3 regions of the Pseudarthrobacter sp. SSS035 genome follow, and region 1 is predicted to be linked to each of the others. Evidence: predicted binding sites of a transcription regulator. Region 1 holds the regulator's gene; each other region holds the start of a gene.
What was found. The regulator LexA, encoded in region 1, represses DNA repair genes until DNA is damaged. The targets are predictions, from matches to a motif close to TCGAACANNTGTTCGA.
Positions count from the first base shown of each region.

Region 2: the regulator LexA is predicted to act here: its motif matches at 2,705-2,720, upstream of MUN23_RS09075 (shikimate dehydrogenase).
Region 3: the regulator LexA is predicted to act here: its motif matches at 2,311-2,326, upstream of MUN23_RS19035 (DUF6504 family protein).

Region 1 covers NZ_CP096882.1:298,082-303,753, reverse strand. Annotated here, with positions in the region: gene hflX (GTPase HflX) at 1-1,138, shown strand, start outside; gene MUN23_RS01395 (ATP-dependent DNA helicase) at 1,131-3,188, shown strand; gene lexA (transcriptional repressor LexA) at 3,263-4,009, opposite strand; gene MUN23_RS01385 (LysM peptidoglycan-binding domain-containing protein) at 4,368-4,808, shown strand; gene MUN23_RS01380 (histidinol-phosphate transaminase) at 4,887-5,672, shown strand, end outside.
Region 2 covers NZ_CP096882.1:1,972,446-1,978,117, reverse strand. Annotated here, with positions in the region: gene MUN23_RS09080 (sugar phosphate isomerase/epimerase and 4-hydroxyphenylpyruvate domain-containing protein) at 1-1,723, opposite strand, end outside; gene MUN23_RS09075 (shikimate dehydrogenase) at 1,723-2,604, opposite strand; gene MUN23_RS09070 (IclR family transcriptional regulator) at 2,743-3,558, opposite strand; gene MUN23_RS09065 (MFS transporter) at 3,792-5,111, shown strand; gene MUN23_RS09060 (ATP-dependent DNA ligase) at 5,229-5,672, opposite strand, start outside.
Region 3 covers NZ_CP096882.1:4,091,742-4,097,413, reverse strand. Annotated here, with positions in the region: gene MUN23_RS19040 (DNA polymerase III subunit alpha) at 1-1,920, opposite strand, end outside; gene MUN23_RS19035 (DUF6504 family protein) at 1,917-2,252, opposite strand; gene MUN23_RS19030 (hypothetical protein) at 2,407-2,796, shown strand; gene MUN23_RS19025 (chorismate mutase) at 2,887-3,207, opposite strand; gene MUN23_RS19020 (VOC family protein) at 3,227-3,649, shown strand; gene MUN23_RS19015 (SOS response-associated peptidase) at 3,674-4,405, opposite strand; gene MUN23_RS19010 (mycoredoxin) at 4,554-4,811, shown strand; gene MUN23_RS19005 (S-(hydroxymethyl)mycothiol dehydrogenase) at 4,895-5,672, shown strand, end outside.

The DNA.
Region 1 (5,672 bases):
TGCCAAACCGGACCCGGGCACGTTCCTGGGTTCCGGAAAGGCCCTTGAGCTCAAGGAAATCGTGATGGCCACCGGGGCTGACACCGTTGTGGTGGATGCCGAACTGGCACCGTCCCAGAGGCGTAGCCTCGAGGACATCGTCAAGGTCAAAGTCATTGACCGCACGGCCCTGATCCTGGACATCTTTGCCCAGCACGCCAAGAGCCGTGAAGGCAAAGCCCAAGTGGAACTGGCGCAGCTCGAATACCTCCTGCCACGCCTGCGTGGCTGGGGTGAATCGATGTCCCGTCAGGCAGGTGGCCAGGTGGGCGGCGCTGGCGCCGGCATGGGTTCGCGCGGACCGGGTGAAACAAAAATCGAACTGGACCGTCGTCGGATCCGGACCCGCATGGCCAAGCTACGGCGCGAGATCGCGGCAATGAAGCCGGCACGGGAAACCAAGCGGGCCAACCGCCGTCGTAATTCAGTGCCTTCCGTTGCGATTGCCGGGTACACCAACGCCGGGAAGTCATCGCTGCTGAACAGGCTGACCGACGCCGGCGTGCTGGTGGAGAACGCACTGTTCGCCACCCTGGATCCCACCGTGCGAAAGGCCGAGACCTCCGACGGCCTTGGATACACCCTCGCGGACACCGTGGGTTTCGTCCGGTCGCTGCCCACGCAGTTGGTGGAGGCCTTCCGCTCTACCTTGGAAGAAGTGGCTGACGCGGATCTGATCCTGCACGTGGTGGACGTGTCCCATCCGGACCCCGAGGGCCAGATTGCTGCTGTCCGGAAGGTCTTCAGCGAAGTGGATGCCCGCAAGGTGCCCGAGATCATTGTCCTGAACAAGGCCGATGCCGCGGATCCGTTCGTGGTGGAGCGCCTCAAGCAGCGCGAATCGCGCCACGTAGTGGTCTCGGCCCGCACCGGCCAGGGGATCGCCGAACTGCTGCGGGCCATCAGTGACGGGATTCCGCGGCCCGGCGTGAAGCTGGAGCTCCTTATTCCCTACGACCGCGGTGACCTGATCAGCAAACTGCACGAGACCGATGCCGAGATCCTGAGCCTGGATCATGGCGAGCACGGTACCCGCGCTTTGGTGATGGTGCGTGAGGGCCTTGCGGCTGAACTGGAATCCTTCATCAACCATGACTGAGGTTGCGGCGGGGGAAGTCAAAGGTACGGCCGGCGAGCAGTTCGTGATCGAACTGCTCGACCGCGCCGTGGCCGGCATGGGCGGTCAAAGCCGCAGCGGGCAGCACGAGATGGCCAGGCAGGTGGCCAAGGCCATCGAAACCGGCGACCACCTCCTGGTTCAGGCCGGAACGGGGACCGGAAAGTCGCTGGCCTACCTTATTCCGCTCATTGCGCACTCGCTCGTGAGTAACAAGCCCACCCTGGTGTCAACGGCCACGCTTGCGCTGCAGACCCAGATTGTGGGCCGCGACCTTCCCCGGCTGCTGAAGACCATCACCCCTGCCCTGGACCGTCTTGTCAAGGTGGCCCTGGTCAAGGGCCGGTCCAACTATGTCTGTCAGCACAAGCTCGCAGGCGGGTTCCCCTCCGAGGAACCCGCCGAGGGCCAGCTGTTCTCCCTCGGCGAAGACACCAGCGTCCCGCATTTCGCCGCCGCATTGGGCGGGCCGTCGTCCCAGCTGGGCAAGGAAGTGGTGCGCCTGCGAGAGTGGGCGGAGAAGACCACCACGGGCGACCGTGACGAACTGCTTCCCGGCGTTACTGACCGGGCCTGGCGGCAGGTTTCGGTGACGTCCATGGAATGCCTGGGTGCCCAAAAATGCCCCATGGCAGCCGAATGCTTCAGTGAACTGGCGCGCCACAACGCCGCCGAGGCCGACGTTGTGGTCACCAACCATGCCATGCTCGCCGTCAGCGCCTTTGAGGGCCTGGCAGTGCTTCCCGAATACGACGTTGTGGTGGTGGACGAGGCGCACGAACTGCAGGACCGGGTCACCGGGGCGGTGTCGGGGCAACTTTCCGTGGCAATGGTCCATGCTGCCGCGTCGGGCGCACGGAAACACACGGCCATCACCGTGGATGCCCTCAACGCAGCTGCCGCCAACCTGGAACTCGCCCTGGCCGACGTGCCCAACGGGCTGCTCCCGAACGGCCTCAACGATGAACAGCTGGACTGTGTGGACCAGTTGCGTGAGGCCTGCCGCGCTGCACTGTCCGATTCCAAGGGGGACGGCAGCCAAACGGCCGACGGCGGGCGGCAGCTCGCGCGGTCACGCCTGATGCTGATCCTCGAACTTTGCGAACGGCTGATTGTTGCCCGGGAAAACCGGGAAGTGGTGTGGTTTTCCCGCGCAAGTTCCTTCGATCCGCAGCAGGGCTATGCGCAGCCAGACGAGTCCGCGCCGGTCCTGGTCAACATCGCGCCGCTCAGCGTTGCCGGCAAGCTCCGCGAGGGGCTTTTCGCCGGCCACACCGTGGTGCTGACCTCTGCAACGCTTGCCATCGGCTCAGCCTTTGAACCGGCTGCCGGCGGCCTGGGACTGGTGGGGGAGGGCGCGCCCAGCTGGACCGGGATCGACGTCGGATCGCCCTTTGACTATCCGAAACAGGGGATCCTCTACGTCGCGGGGCACCTCCCCAGGCCAGGCCGCGGGGCGTCGCCGGAGGCCCTCGATGAACTTGAGGCGCTGATCCGCGCGTCCGGCGGCGGTGCCCTGTGCCTGTTTTCGTCCCGGCGTGCAGCCGAGGAGGCCGCTGAAGCGATGCGTCCCCGGCTTGGCCTCAGCATTCTCTGCCAGGGCGACTCCACCATGACGGCCCTCGTGAAGCAGTTCGCCGACGAGCCCGATACCTGTCTGTTCGGCACCATGTCCCTGTGGCAGGGCGTAGATGTTCCGGGCGGATCATGCCGGCTGGTGGTGATCGACCGCATCCCGTTCCCGCGGCCGGATGACCCGCTGATGACCGCACGGTCCCGCGCCGTTGCGCAGGCCGGCGGAAACGGCTTTATGGCCGTATCGGCGACCCACGCGGCCATCCGCCTGGCCCAGGGCGCGGGCAGGCTGATCCGTTCCACCGGCGACAAAGGCGTGGTGGCGGTGCTTGATTCCCGCCTTGCCACCGAGCGCTACGCCGGATTCCTCCGCGCCGCGCTGCCGCCGTTCTGGCCCACCACGGACCGCAAAACGGCGTTCGCAGCCCTGGAAAGGCTGGCCGGGAAGGGCGCCTGACTGCGCGCGGATCCTGCGAGGGTCCGACAAGCCAGGGCCCGTCCTAGCCAGCGCGTGCAGCGCCGGCTGGCGTCCTATAGCGACCGCAGGACCGAGACGACCTTGCCCATGATTGTGGCGTGATCGCCCAGGATGGGCTCGTACTGGGTGTTCTGCGGCAACAGCCACGTGTGGCCATCGCGCTGGCGGAAGGTCTTGACAGTGGCTTCGTCGTCCAACAGGGCTGCGACAATATCGCCGTTGGAGGCGTCTGCCTGCCGTCGGACCACTACCCAGTCGCCGTCGCAGATGGCAGCGTCCACCATGGAGTCGCCGGCCACGCGCAGCATAAACAGCTCACCCTGGCCCACGAGCTGCCGGGGCAGGGGCATCACGTCTTCCACCACCTGATCAGCAAGAATAGGCCCGCCAGCCGCGATCCGGCCCACCAACGGCACCATGGCGGTGTCCATGGCAGAGGGCAGTTCGGTGACCGTTCCGCCGATCCCGTGCAGCACTGAGGGCTTGGTTGTCCCATTGGACTTTGTGGACCCGCCGTCCAGCGTCAACGGCATCAGGACTTCCATGGCGCGCGGACGCTTGGGGTCCCGGCGAAGGTATCCCAGCTTCTCCAGTTGCGAGAGCTGGTGGGTCACGCTCGACAAACTCGCCAGGCCCACGGTGTCACCGATTTCACGCATCGACGGCGGATAGCCGTTGTCATTCACCGAGCGCTGGATGGTTTCAAGGATCTTCTTTTGGCGGGCGGTGAGCCCCTTGGGGGTCCGTTGGGGCTGGCGGCGCTGCGGTGTCGCCTTGCCCTCGGCGGCTGGTGCTGCCATGTTCGCCAATGCCTTTCGGTTGCCCGGCTCCGCTCCGGCCGCTGGTGCCTGGAACGCCCCGGGGCTGGTGTCGGAGTTGATTGTCAGACCCTGCTGATCAACTACAGAGGTGGTTGTTCTTTGATCCAAACGTAGGCCAGCCACGTGCCTTTTTCAAACATTTGTTCTAGCGAGTCTCGACAATATTCGTTGATAAGTGCTAAAAATGAAGAAGCAAAGTTAGAACATGTGTTCTACTCGTTGCTTGCGGATTCGAATATTCGAATCTATGGACGGCTCAGGCTGGTACCGGCAAGTGGACGCGGAGGGCGCGCCGGGCAGCACAGTATGGTCCAGGAGGGCTCATTTCATGTCAGCTATATCTGCTATCTCTGCTTCGCAGGACTCGCGTCCGCAGTTCATTTCCGTGCAGGACCTCACCTCGCGGCAGTGGTCCGCACCCGTTTCGACGTCGGGTTCGGCGCCAAGGCAGCGCAGGGAATCGTTGCCGCCGCTGCGCCTGACCCGCAGGGGCCGGATTGTCCTCATCGGCATCCCGCTGGTGATCCTTGCGGCAATCCTGCTTTCCCTGGCTGGTTTCCTCAACGCCCCGGCAAAGGCCGCCGATTCTGCCGCCGACCTGTCACTGACGCCAACAGTCTCGGTCACGGTGCAGGCCGGCCAGTCACTCTGGGCGATTGCCAGTGCGGTGGCGCCCGAGCGTGATCCCCGTGATGTCATCGCGGATATTGCCCAGTTGAACAACCTTTCCGCCGGGGGCGTTGTCCCCGGACAGCAACTCTTCGTCCCCACCAGGTAAAGAGCCTGCAGGCTCGGGCGTGTGCCGCCGCAGGCCGTCACATTTTCCGGCCGTCCGCTTCGGACCTAAACTGTTCAGGTGAATGACCAGCTAGAGCGTCTGAACAGACTTCCCCTCCGGACCAACCTCCGTGGGCTGACCCCGTACGGTGCCCCGCAGCTGGATGTCCCTATCCTGCTGAACGTCAACGAAAACACGCATGGCGTCCCGGCGGACGTACGAGCCGCGATCAGCGTGGCCGTGACGGAAGCCGCGGCAGGCCTCAACCGCTACCCGGACCGTGAATTCACCGAACTCCGGGAAGCGCTGGCCGAGTATCTCGGCCACAGCCTGGATGCCACAAACATCTGGGCGGCCAACGGGTCCAACGAGGTCCTCCAGCAGATTCTCCAGGCTTTCGGCGGGCCCGGGCGCACGGCCCTGGGATTCCCGCCCACGTACTCCATGTATCCGCTCCTGGCCAGCGGCACGGACACCGGGTACATCGTCGGGCAGCGGGCCGACGACTACGGGCTCAGTGCTGAGTCGGCCGCGTTGCAGGTCAAAGAGCTTCAGCCCAACATCGTTTTCCTCTGCTCGCCGAACAATCCCACCGGCACGGGCCTGGGCCTGGACGTTGTGGAGGCCGTGTACGAGGCCGGCGAGGCCAGCCAGACCATCGTCATCGTTGACGAGGCCTACCACGAGTTCGCCCACGACGGAACGCCGAGCGCCCTTACGTTGCTGCCCGGCCGGGAGCGCCTCATTGTGTCCCGCACCATGAGCAAGGCGTTCGCCCTCGCGGGCGCCCGCCTGGGCTACATGGCGGCCGCTCCTGAAGTCACGGACGCACTCCGCCTGGTCCGGCTGCCCTACCACCTTTCG
Region 2 (5,672 bases), 1.7 Mb from region 1:
GCTCCTGCAGCGTGGCCAGGAAGTCCGGTGCCAGCCCGAAGCGTGCGTCCAGGTCCACGTAGTAGTTCGCCGGGATCTGCAGGAACTCCAGGCCGCGGGCCCTGCAGTCCCTGGCGGTGGCTACCAGGTCATCCACCGCGAAGGCGATGTGTTCCTGGTAGGTCTTGCGCTGCTGGTTCAGCGGCGCCAGGTTCAGCACCAGCCGCACGGCGCGGTCCCCGGTGGCCATGACCTGCGAACGGACCAGGCCGGTGGGGCTGGGCACCTCAGCGAACGGCTGGGGCTCCAACGCCAGGGCGCTCGTGTAGAAGAGGACGGCCTCGTCGAAATGCTGCCACGGCTGCGCCAGGTTGACGTGGTCGATCACAGCGGTGGGGCCGGCGGTGGGATTTTCCAGTCCCTCTCCGAATTCACCGGTCCACGCTGCGGTGCCGTCGGAAGTGCCCTGGCACAGGAAGATCTCGGTGGAGTCCGGGGCGGCGAAGCCCTGGAACACCTCCTCGTTGGCCTGGCTCTTGCGCGGGACCGCGGGGGCCCTCAGCTGCTGGGCGCGGGCGGCGGCAATCACCGGGGAGGCGACGTCGAACCCCAGTGCGGCGATGGCGGGCGACGCATCCCCCGCTGCGCCGTCCCCGTCTGCCGGTGCGGCCTCGTTGATGATCACCCGGGCGTGGCCCATGCTCCAGAGCTGCACGTCCTTGGTGCGGTGTCGGCCGTTGAACTCGAAGCCCAGCTGGCCCAGGACCGTTTCCAGCCCCTGGGTGTCCGCGGCCCTGACCTCGGCGAAGTTGTAGCCCGCCGGTTCGGCCACCTGCGGGAGCGTGGCCAGTTCCATGGGATAACGACGGCGGCCAGGGGCCTGGGTGCCAGCAGCGCCGGTGCCCGTCCCGGCGTCGGAAGCAGCGTCCAGCCATTTGGCGCTCTGTTCCTCCAGCCAGATGAGCGAGCGCATGGCGTCGACGGCGGTGCGTTCCACGTCCGACTGGCGGAAGACGTCGTTGAAGATCTCCAGCGACACCGGACCGCTGTACCCGGCCCGGACCACGTGGCCCATGAACTTGGCGAGCTCGAACTGGCCCTCGCCCGGGAAGACCCGGTAGTGCCGGCTCCAGGAGAGGACATCCATGGAGAGCTTGGGGGCGTCCGCCACCTGGACGAAGAAAATCTTGTCCGGGTTGAAGGCCTCGATGGGGGCGGTGTCCCAGTTGCGGGACAGGATGTGGAAGGAATCCAGGCAGGTGCCCAGGTTGGGGTGGTCCACGGCTTCCACCAGCTTGTGGGCGTGCTCGTAGTCGCTGACGTACTTGCCCCAGGCCAGGGCCTCGTAGGCAACCCTGACGCCGTGGTCCCCCGCCAGGGCGGCCAGCTGGCCGAGCTGTTCCACCCGGAGGTCGTCGCTGTCGATGCTGGCGGTGGCCACGTTGGAGCAGAGCAGGATGGTGTCCATGCCCAGCCGCGCCATGAGTTTGAATTTGGCTTCGGCGCGCCGGAGGTTAGCGGCCAGGAGGTCGTCGGACACGCTGTCGAAGTCGCGGAACGGCTGGTAAAGATCCAGCGTGAGGCCAAGGTCGGCCGCCATCTTACGGACGTCCTCGGGCGTGAGCGGCGACGTGACCAGGTCCGGTTCGAAGATTTCAATGCCGTCAAAGCCCGCGATGGCGCAGGCCTGCATCTTTTCCTTCAGGGTGCCGGAGAGGCATACCGTGGCGATTCCGGTGCGCATCAGGCTGCCACCCCTTCCTTGGCCACGAGCGCCAGGAAATGGCTGCGCATGCGCTCCGCGTTGGCTTCCAGTCCCGTGAAAATCCGGAACGAGTCAGCCGCCTGGCCCACGGCCATGCGGCCGCCATCCAGGACCTCGCAGCCCTTGGCGCGGGCACCCAGGACCAGTTCCGTTTCGATGGGCCGGTAGACGATGTCCGCCACCCAGTGCCGGGATTCCAGCAGGTCCAGGTCCAGCGGGACGCCCGGGTGGGCGGCCATGCCGACGGGCGTGCAGTGCACCAGACCGTCGGCCAGGGGCATCAGCTGCGGCAGCTCCGCCGTCGTACGCGCCGTGACGGTGCTGCCCGGGAAGAAGCCGGCCAGCTCTGCGGCGCGTGCCGCGCAGCGGGCGGGGTCCACGTCCACCAGGTCCAGCGCCTTCACGCCGGCAGTGAGCAGGGCATAGGCGACGGCGGAACCGGCACCTCCTGCACCCAGCTGGACGACGCGGTCCAGCCGGGCACCCGGGAGGCCGGAGGCGAGCGCGGCGGCGAAGCCGGAGAAGTCGGTGTTGTGCCCGATGAAACGGCCGTCCTCGATGACCACCGTGTTGACGGCGCCGAGCCTGAGGGCATCCGGCGAGACCTCGTCCAGGTGCGCCAGGACAAGCTGCTTGCACGGATGGGTGATATTCAGGCCATTGAAGCCCAAGCTGCGGGCGCTCTTGAGCAGGTCCCCCACGGCTTCGCCGGAGAGTCCGAGCTCCAGCAGGTCGATGGGGCGGTAGAGGTAGCGCAGGCCCTGCATATCGCCTTCGCGTTCGTGCATGGGGGGAGTGAGTGACGGCATAACGCCGTCGCCGACCAGTCCCACAAGGTAGGACTCAGTTCGATTGCTCATCCGGGCAGCTCCTTTGATACGGAACCCGGCGGGCGGTGGCGCTCAAGGCGTCCGCGGCGGGTCGGGTGATAGGGATTACAGTACAACACTTGTTCACTTCTCGCACGCTTGTTCTACATACGAACATTTCAAGGCTTTTTACCGTTGTGGCAAGCGCGCAGCCAGTTCTGCCGCGGCTTCCTGCAGCAGGGGCACATGGGCCAGCAGGGCTTCCATGCTGAGGCGGAACACGGGAACGGCGGTGGCCAGGGAGGCGAACGCGTGGCCCTGTGAATTAAGCAGCGGCACAGCCACGGCGCGCATGCCGTTCTCGTTCTCCTCGTCCATCACGGCATATCCCTGCCGGTGGACCTTCTCGATCTCCGCACGGAACGCGGCCCGGTCTGTGATGGTGCGTTCGGTGAGGGGTTCCAGTTCGAGCTCTTCAAGCAGCGCCGCACGCTCCGAATCCTCGGCAAAAGCCACCAGCGCCTTGCCCACGGCCGTCGCGTGCAGGGCGCCCAGATGCCCGGGATCGCTGGTGACCCGGAAGGTCTGCGGGCCGTCCACCTTGTTGACCGTGAGGTGGTGGTGGCCGTCGCGGACACTGAGGATGGTGGCCTCCCCCGTCCGCTCGGTCACGCGGCGCAGGACCGGCAGCGCCGTGCCGGCAAATCCGTGATGGTTGGAGACGCGCTGGCCGAGCTGGAAGATTCGAAGGCCCAGGTGGTAGCGGCGGCCGTCCGGCTCATAGTCCACAAACCCGTCCCGCGTCAGGGATCCCAGCAGGCGGTAGGTGGTGCTGAAGGGGAGGTCGGCGCGCCGCGAGATCTCCGCGGCGCTGGCGCCGCGCGGCTCGTCGCCCAGGAGGACCAGCAGGCCCAGGGCCTTGCCCACCATGTCCGTACGGTCAGCTTTGGGCGCCCTGGGCTCAGCGGCAAGGTCGTCGGGCACTGTGGTTTGATTCACACTCATACGTCGATGTTGCCACATCGTGGGAACTATTTCTAGATGGTGATTATTTTCTTGACAAGTGACTGTGCTCACAGCCATCATTGCTGTATCGCACAAGTAGCTCCCACCATGTGGCTACTAGTCCGGGTCTTTCAACGGACTCCAGCCGCACCGCACCAGGCCTCCACACAGGCAGCTGCGGCTGCGACCCTCCAGATCCATCCGCGACAACGTCGTCACATCTAAGGAACTCCATGAGCCAGACACTTCCGTCCGCGGGGCCGGGCACCGTTGCCCCGGCCGGGACGCCAAAGAAGGCAGCCCTCGCCAGCTTCCTGGGCAGCGCCGTCGAATACTACGACTTCTTCATCTTCGGTTCCGCCGCCGCCCTGATCTTCCCCACGGTGTTCTTCCCGGACGCCGGGGCCAACGCGGCCGTTATGTCCTTCGCCACCTTCGGCTTTGCCTATGTGGCACGGCCGGTGGGCGCCGTCATCCTGGGCCACTTCGGTGACCGGGTTGGCCGACGGAAGGTCCTGATGTTCACGCTGCTGCTGATGGGCGCCTCAACGTTCCTGATCGGCTGCCTCCCGGACTTCAACACCGTGGGCTGGTGGGCTCCGGCCCTGCTGGTGCTGGCGCGGCTTTGCCAGGGCCTCTCCGCCGCAGGCGAGCAGGCCGGCGCCTCATCCATGACGCTTGAGCACGCACCGGACAACCGCCGCTCCTTCTTCACCTCGTGGACCCTCACCGGAACCCAGGGCGGCCAGATCCTCGCCGCCCTCGTCTTCATCCCCGTCCTCGCCCTCCCGGACGAGATCAAGTTCGGCATCGGCTGGCGCATCCCGTTCTGGCTCAGCGCCGTCGTCGTCCTTGTTGCGTTCTTCATCCGGCGCACGCTGCACGAACCGCCCGCCTTCGAGGAAGCCCAGAAAACCGCCCAGATCTCCAAGCTGCCGGTCGCCGATCTCCTCAAGGACCACTGGCGCGACGTGCTCCGCGTAGTCTGCTGTGCCTTCATCGCCGCCGTCTCCACCGTGTTCGGCACCCTTGCCATCAGCTACGCCAAGACCGTCGCCGGCGTTGACGGCACCACCACACTCTGGCTGGTCGTCGGAGCCAACCTGGTCGCTTTGGGCACCCAGCCGCTCTTCGGCATGCTCGCAGACAAGATCGGACGCAAACCCGTCTTCATCTACGGTGCCGTGGCCAGCGCCATCCTGACCCCGGTGTTCCTGCTCAGCCTGGAATCCGGCAGCGTCCCGCTGATGTTCCTCGCGGCCATCGGCTTCTTCTCCTGTGGCTACGCGGCCTCCAACGCGGTCTGGCCGTCCTTCTACGCCGAAATGTTCAGCACCAAGGTCCGTTTCTCCGGCCTGGCGATCGGCACCCAGCTGGGCTTCCTGATGGCAGGGTTCGCCCCGGCCGTTGTGGCAGCGATGGGCGGCATCAAGCCCGGCGGCTGGGTCCAGATCAGCATCTTCACCGCCGTCATCTGCGGCATCTCGGCCATCTCCGCCCTGACGGCCAAGGAGACGTTCAACGTCCCCACCAAGCAGCTCGGCCTGAAGTAACGCACTAGCCCAATTTTGAGACCGGAAAGCCCGCCATCCCCCCAAATGGCGGGCTTTCCCCGTTGAAAAGTGGTCTATTCCGCCAGCAAAAAGTACGACGGCGGGTGGCCGGGGCTGCTAGGGCCGCCCGGTCTCCAGCACCGACGCCAGGTCAAAGTTCACCGGCTCCTCCAGCTGGGCGTAAGTGCAGGATTCGGGGTCCCGGTCCGGCCGCCAGCGGTTGAACTGGGCGGTGTGGCGGAAGCGCTCACCTTCCATGTGGTCGTACCTGACCTCGACCACCAGTTCGGGCCGGAGGGGCACAAAGGACAGGTCCTTGCCGGCGCTCCAGCGGCTGCCTTCCGCGTTGCGCGGGGTCCGTTCGCCGTCCGCCTGCTTGGCCCACGCCCACGGGTGCCCGTCGAAGTCCGTGACCAAAGTCTGGAGTTCCTCGAACAGCTCCTGCCGGCGCTTCATGGGGAAGGCCCCAATCACACCCACGCTGGCCAGGCCGCCGTCGTCCTTGTACAGGCCCAGCAGCAACGAGCCGATCGCGTCCGGTCCGCTCTTGTGCACGCGGTA
Region 3 (5,672 bases), 1.2 Mb from region 1:
GTTCTCGGCGATGTAGTCCGGCCCGGTCCCGTCAGGACCTGCAGGGTGGGCCCCTGCCGCCACCACTTCCGCTTTGGAAGGATGGATCCGGATGACTTCCCGGACGGCAAACGCCATCGCGCTCTGCATCCTGACCCCCAGGACATCAAGCTTGAGCATGCCCATGGGATCCATGTCGTGTTTATCGAACTGGCTCATGGGCAGCCCCAGTCCGCTGGGCTGCACCGGGGTCCGGTCAAGCAGCGTGGCATCGCCCAGGATCACCCCGCAAGGGTGCATGGAAATATGGCGGGGCAGCCGGTCCAGCCGTTCCGTAAGGTCCACCAGCAGGTCAAGCTGCTGGTTTTCGGCGAAGTCCCGTTGTTCCACCCGGCCGGCGAACTCCCGCAACTCAGGTTTCTCAACCAGGGCCTCACGGAATTTCCGGGCCGAAAAACGCCACAGCTGCTTGGCGATCTCACCGACGTCGTCATCGTCCATCCCCAGGGCCATCCCGGCGTCGCGGACGGCACCGCGGGCGCGGTACCCGTTCTGCATGCTCATCAGCGTGACGCGCTCGGAACCGAAGCGGTCAAAGATCCGCCGGTACACGTTGTGCCGTTCGGCGCTTTCGACATCGATGTCGATATCCGGCAACGTGGCCCGGTCCCGGGACAGGAAGCGTTCGAAGATCAGGTCGTGTTGCAGGGGGTCCACCTGGCTGACATCAATCAGGTAGTTGACCAGGCTGGAGGCCCCGGAACCGCGGGCGGCTGCCCTTACCCCCATGTCCATGATCATCCGGGAGACCTCCGCGACCGTGAGGAAATAAGAGGAAAACCCGAGGTTCCTGATGATTCCCAGCTCGTGCTCCAGCCGCGAGCGCATGTCCTTGTGGGCTGAGCCTGATATTCCGGGGAAACGCCTGCTGATCCCGGCCTCACAGCGCTGCACCAGTTCAACGTGCGGGTCCTGGCTGATGCCAATGACCGATGCCTCGGGGACCACCGGCTGCTTCCAGCCCATGTCAGTCACCGGGTCAATCCGGCAGAAGTCGGCGAGCGCCTCGGTCTGTGCCATCAGCTGTTTGAGGTCCGCTGCGCCATACCCTGCGGCGCGGATGATTTCCTTGCCGAGCTGAAGCATCTGCGCTGATGATTTGAGCCAGGCCTGCCCGTTGGGCTGGAGCAGCGGTTCGGCCGCGAGTTCGGGGAGGGACTTCAGCGTCCGGGCGGAGTCGAGTACGTCAGCTGTGGCGGCCCCGTCCTCCGCGCAGTAGCGGACCGCGTTGGTGAGCACGGCCGGTACGTGGTGTTCTTCCGCGAGTTTGAGCATACGTACTGCGTGGGCGGTGCTCAGGGGCGCTCCGGGGGCAGTGAGCTGGGAAACGACTTCCGCCACCAGGGTTCTGGGGGGCATGGCGTCCAGCCAGCTTTTGAAAAGGGTGCGCGGACGGAGGTAGCGCCGGCCGCTCATGGCCCGTCCGACGTCGGAATCCGGGCCGATCAGGACCGTCAGGACCGGTTTCAGGGTTTTGGGGTCGAGCGTGCGGGAGGCGAGTTCGGCGCGGGTGACCGCCACGGGCACCGCTCCCCCGGCTTTGCCGGAGGTGCGGGCATGGGCATCGGACACCAGCCGGCACAGTGCGCGGTAGCCCGCCCCGTTGTTGTGGCCGCGGGCGAGCACCACTACCCTGCCGGCGAGCTGGGTGCGGTGGTCGCCGTCGTCGTCGAAAACCGCAAGGTCCACCCCCACGATGGGGTCGATGCCGGCTTCCATGCAGGCTTTGAGGTGTTTGATGGTGCCGTAGAGGCCGTCCCGGTCCGTGCACGCGAGCGCGGTTGCGCCGTCTGCGGCGGCAACCTGGGCCAGTTCGTCGGGCCAGGCAACGCCATAGTGTGCGCTGAAGGCCGTGGAAACGTGAAGGTGGGAGAAGCTCATGCTGTTTGCGGCCGGAGGGCGTCGTGGATCCGCAGGAGCCTCCAGCGGCCGCTGCCGGCATGCCTGCTCAGGTCCAGGGTGAGCGGCTCCCCTGCATCCCGGGGGCCGGCACTCCGCGGGTCCGCCTGCACTTGGACGCGCCAGATTTCGTGGTCCACCAGCCCCGGCCCGCTGCCGAGCGGCGCACGGCGTTCCTCGGCCCACCACTGCCGGCGTTCATACCACCGGACGGGCTCGGCGCACACCGTGTAGTGCCGTCCGGCCCACTGGAGGTTCAGCGGCTGGCCGGCGGGGGTGCAGACGACGTCCACGGACTCGCTGAACATACCCATGGGCGCCTCCCGGAACTGAACGGAGCTGATGCAAAATGCTGATGCAAAAGCAAGGTATTCGAATACATGTTCGAATACCTTGAGTCTACGACGACGCTCCGACAAAACCTAGACAGGGGTGGACGGACGGGCAGCAGGGAGGCAGGATTGTGGCATGAGCACCAATGACGCACTCCTCAAGCACGTAAGCATCAAGGCCCAGGACGAAAAGCTCGTGGCAACCTTTGATATCGACGGCAACATACCGGGGGCAGGTGCGTACGTAGTGGGACTGGTGGCGGCGAGCCCTGATTACTCATCGCAAAGACGTTTGGGCATTGAGTTCATGAACGGGGAGGCCATTGCCTTCTACTCGTTCAGCCATGACCAGAGCGCCGAGGAAAACTATGACCTTGGCGGCGTGACGCACTCGGGCAGCACCATCACCGGCAACTTCCCCGTCGCGGCCGTCCATGGCCTGGGCAAGGGCCACATCATGTCGGCCTTCAGCGAGGCTGACGGCCGGGAGTTCCAGTCGGGCGTCGCCGTCGACGAAGCGCTCTAGGTCGACGAAACGCTCTAAGTCGACGAAACGCTCTAGGGAACACCGCGGCAGGTGCTGCCGGAACCGTGTCCGGACAGCACCTGCGCAGCGTCAGCTGCTTTCTCTGTGGACCTTCATTTCGAGTTTGATGAACCCCGAGATCATGGCCCGGTAAGTTGATTCCACAATGTCCGGATCAATGTCCTTCTTTTTCGCGGCGGCCCGGACATGCTCGATCACCCGTTCCACCCGGCCGGGGGCGCGGACTTCAGCGTCGTCCCCCTTCAGGGTTCCGGCGATCCGGATCAGGCGTTCACGCCGCGCAATGAGGGTGACAATCTGCTCGTCAACTTCGTCTACCGCAATCCGAACGGCAGCGAGCTGTTCTTTGTCGGCCAAAGCGTCCCTATCGTTTCCTTGAATTGTTGCCATCTTCTGACAGTATCGAAGCATGCAGCCCAGAGTCGACTTCATCTCACTAGGCGTTCGCAGTGTTGACGCCTCCCGCCGGTTCTACGCGGAGGGCCTCGGCTGGCCTGTCCACCGCGAGTTTCCCGGTGATGTGGTGTTCATCCAGGTCAACCACGGCCTCATCCTTTCCCTGTGGGACGCCGCGCAGATGCACGCCGAGGCGGGGGTAGGTGTCCCCGGCCCGGTCCCCTGCATCACGCTCAGCCACAACCTGCCCAGCACCGAGGCGGTGGACCGGGTCATGGCGGAAGCGGCATCGGCCGGGGCCACTATCGTCGCCGCGCCGGTCACCCAGCCCTGGGGCGGGTACAGCGGCTATTTCGCCGATCCGGACGGCTTCCGCTGGGAAGTTGCCTACAACCCCACGTGGACAGTGGACGACGCCGGCAAGGTCACCGTTTAGGGGCATGCCGCCCCGGGTGCCGGTTTAGAACAAGGCTTCCACCGGCCGGATCAGTTCCGGGGAGTTGTTGCGTACGTTGCCCACCTCGGTGCCGACCGAATCCACATGCCAGTCGGCCGCGACTTCCTTCACGTGGGCCCGGACCAGGTCCACGAGGAAGGCGGCGTCATCGATCTGCGGATCAAGCCACGACGCCATGGTTGCGCGGTCCATGGGCAGCGGCACCCGGTCATGCAACTCCGTGAGCTTGCCGAACACCGTGGACTCGGTACCCGGGGGCGGGGTGTCTGCGGTCAGGATGGAGGTGGACAGCATCCAGCGGCCGGGATCGCCCTCGGCCTTGGACGGATCCTTCCACCACTCGTACAGGCCCGCGAACACCAGCCCGCTGCTTTTCCCTGGGTGGACGTAGTAGGGCTGCTTGGCCTTCCCTGTCCCCTGCTTCCATTCGTAATACCCGTCGGCCGGCACAGCGCAGCGCCGTGACTTCACAGCCTTGCGGAAGGCGGGCTTCTCCAGCACAGTCTCGCTCCGGGCGTTGATCATCTTGGGGCCGATACCCGGATCCTTGGCCCAGGACGGAACCAGGCCCCAGCGGGCCACATGCAACTGGCGCACAGTGTTGTCCTCGATCAGCCGTTCCAGGACGATGGGCACGCCGTCCGTGGGCGCCACATTCCATGACGGGGGAAGGTGCACTTCCTCTTCCAGCTGGGCATCAAATTCTGCCAGCAGGTCACCCACGGCCCGGGCCATCACATAGCGTCCACACATGGCTCCAGCATGCCATCAGCGTTATGTACTGTCATCCGGCACCGCATCCGCCGGGCCAGCGCGGGGAATAGCCCGCCCCGGGTTACCGTTGACGGGAACGAAACCCCTCAACGATTATCAGGAGAACTCCGTGGACTTTACCCCCGAGAACGGCACCATCACCATGTTTTCCACCACCTGGTGCGGCTACTGCAACCGGCTCAAGAAGCAGCTGGACGCGCAGGGCATCGGCTACACGGAAATCAACATCGAAGAGGTGGAGGGCACAGCCGACCTCGTGGAGAAGCTCAACGGCGGCAACCGCACCGTCCCCACCGTGCTCTTCCCGGACGGCACCGCCGCCACCAACCCCTCCGCTGCCGAGGTAAAGAGCCGCCTCGCAGCCTGACCACGGCAGCTCATGTGGTAGACAGAACGGGACCAACATCCGTGTTGGTCCCGTTCTGTCTATCTGCATTGAGGGAGCCTTTCGTGGTCCATAAAGTCAAAGGTGTCGTAGCCCGCTCCAAAGGGGCCCCGGTCACTCTGGAGACCATCCTGGTCCCGGAACCGGGCCCGGGCGAGGCCCTGGTGGACATCATCACCAGCGGCGTCTGCCACACCGACCTGCACTACAAACTGGGCGGCATCAGCGATGACTTCCCGTTCCTCCTGGGCCACGAGGCCACCGGAGTGGTCAGCGCCGTGGGCCCCGACGTCACGGACGTCGCCCCGGGCGACCGCGTGGTGCTCAACTGGCGGGCCGTCTGCGGCAACTGCCGCGCGTGCAACCGCGGCCAGGCACAGTACTGCTTCAACACCCACAACGCCACCCAGAAGATGACGCTTGAGGACGGCACCGAACTGTCCGCCGCCCTGGGCATCGGCGCGTTCATCGAAAAGACCCTCGTGGCCGCCGGCCAGTGCACCAAGGTGGATCCCGACGCCGATGCTGCCGCCATCGGCCTGCTCGGCTGCGGCGTCATGGCCGGACTGGGCGCCGCCATCAACACCGGCGGCGTCAAGCGCGGCGATACGGTCGCCGTCATCGGCTGCGGCGGTGTGGGAGTGGCCGCCATCGCCGGCGCCGCGCTCGCCGGCGCAACCACCATCATCGCCGTCGACATCGACGCGAAAAAGCTGGACCGGGCCAAGGGCCTCGGCGCCACCCACACCGTGGACTCCTCCGCCACGGACCCGGTGGAGAAAATCCGGGAACTCACCGGCGGCTTCGGCGCTGACGTGGTGATTGACGCCGTCGGACGCCCCG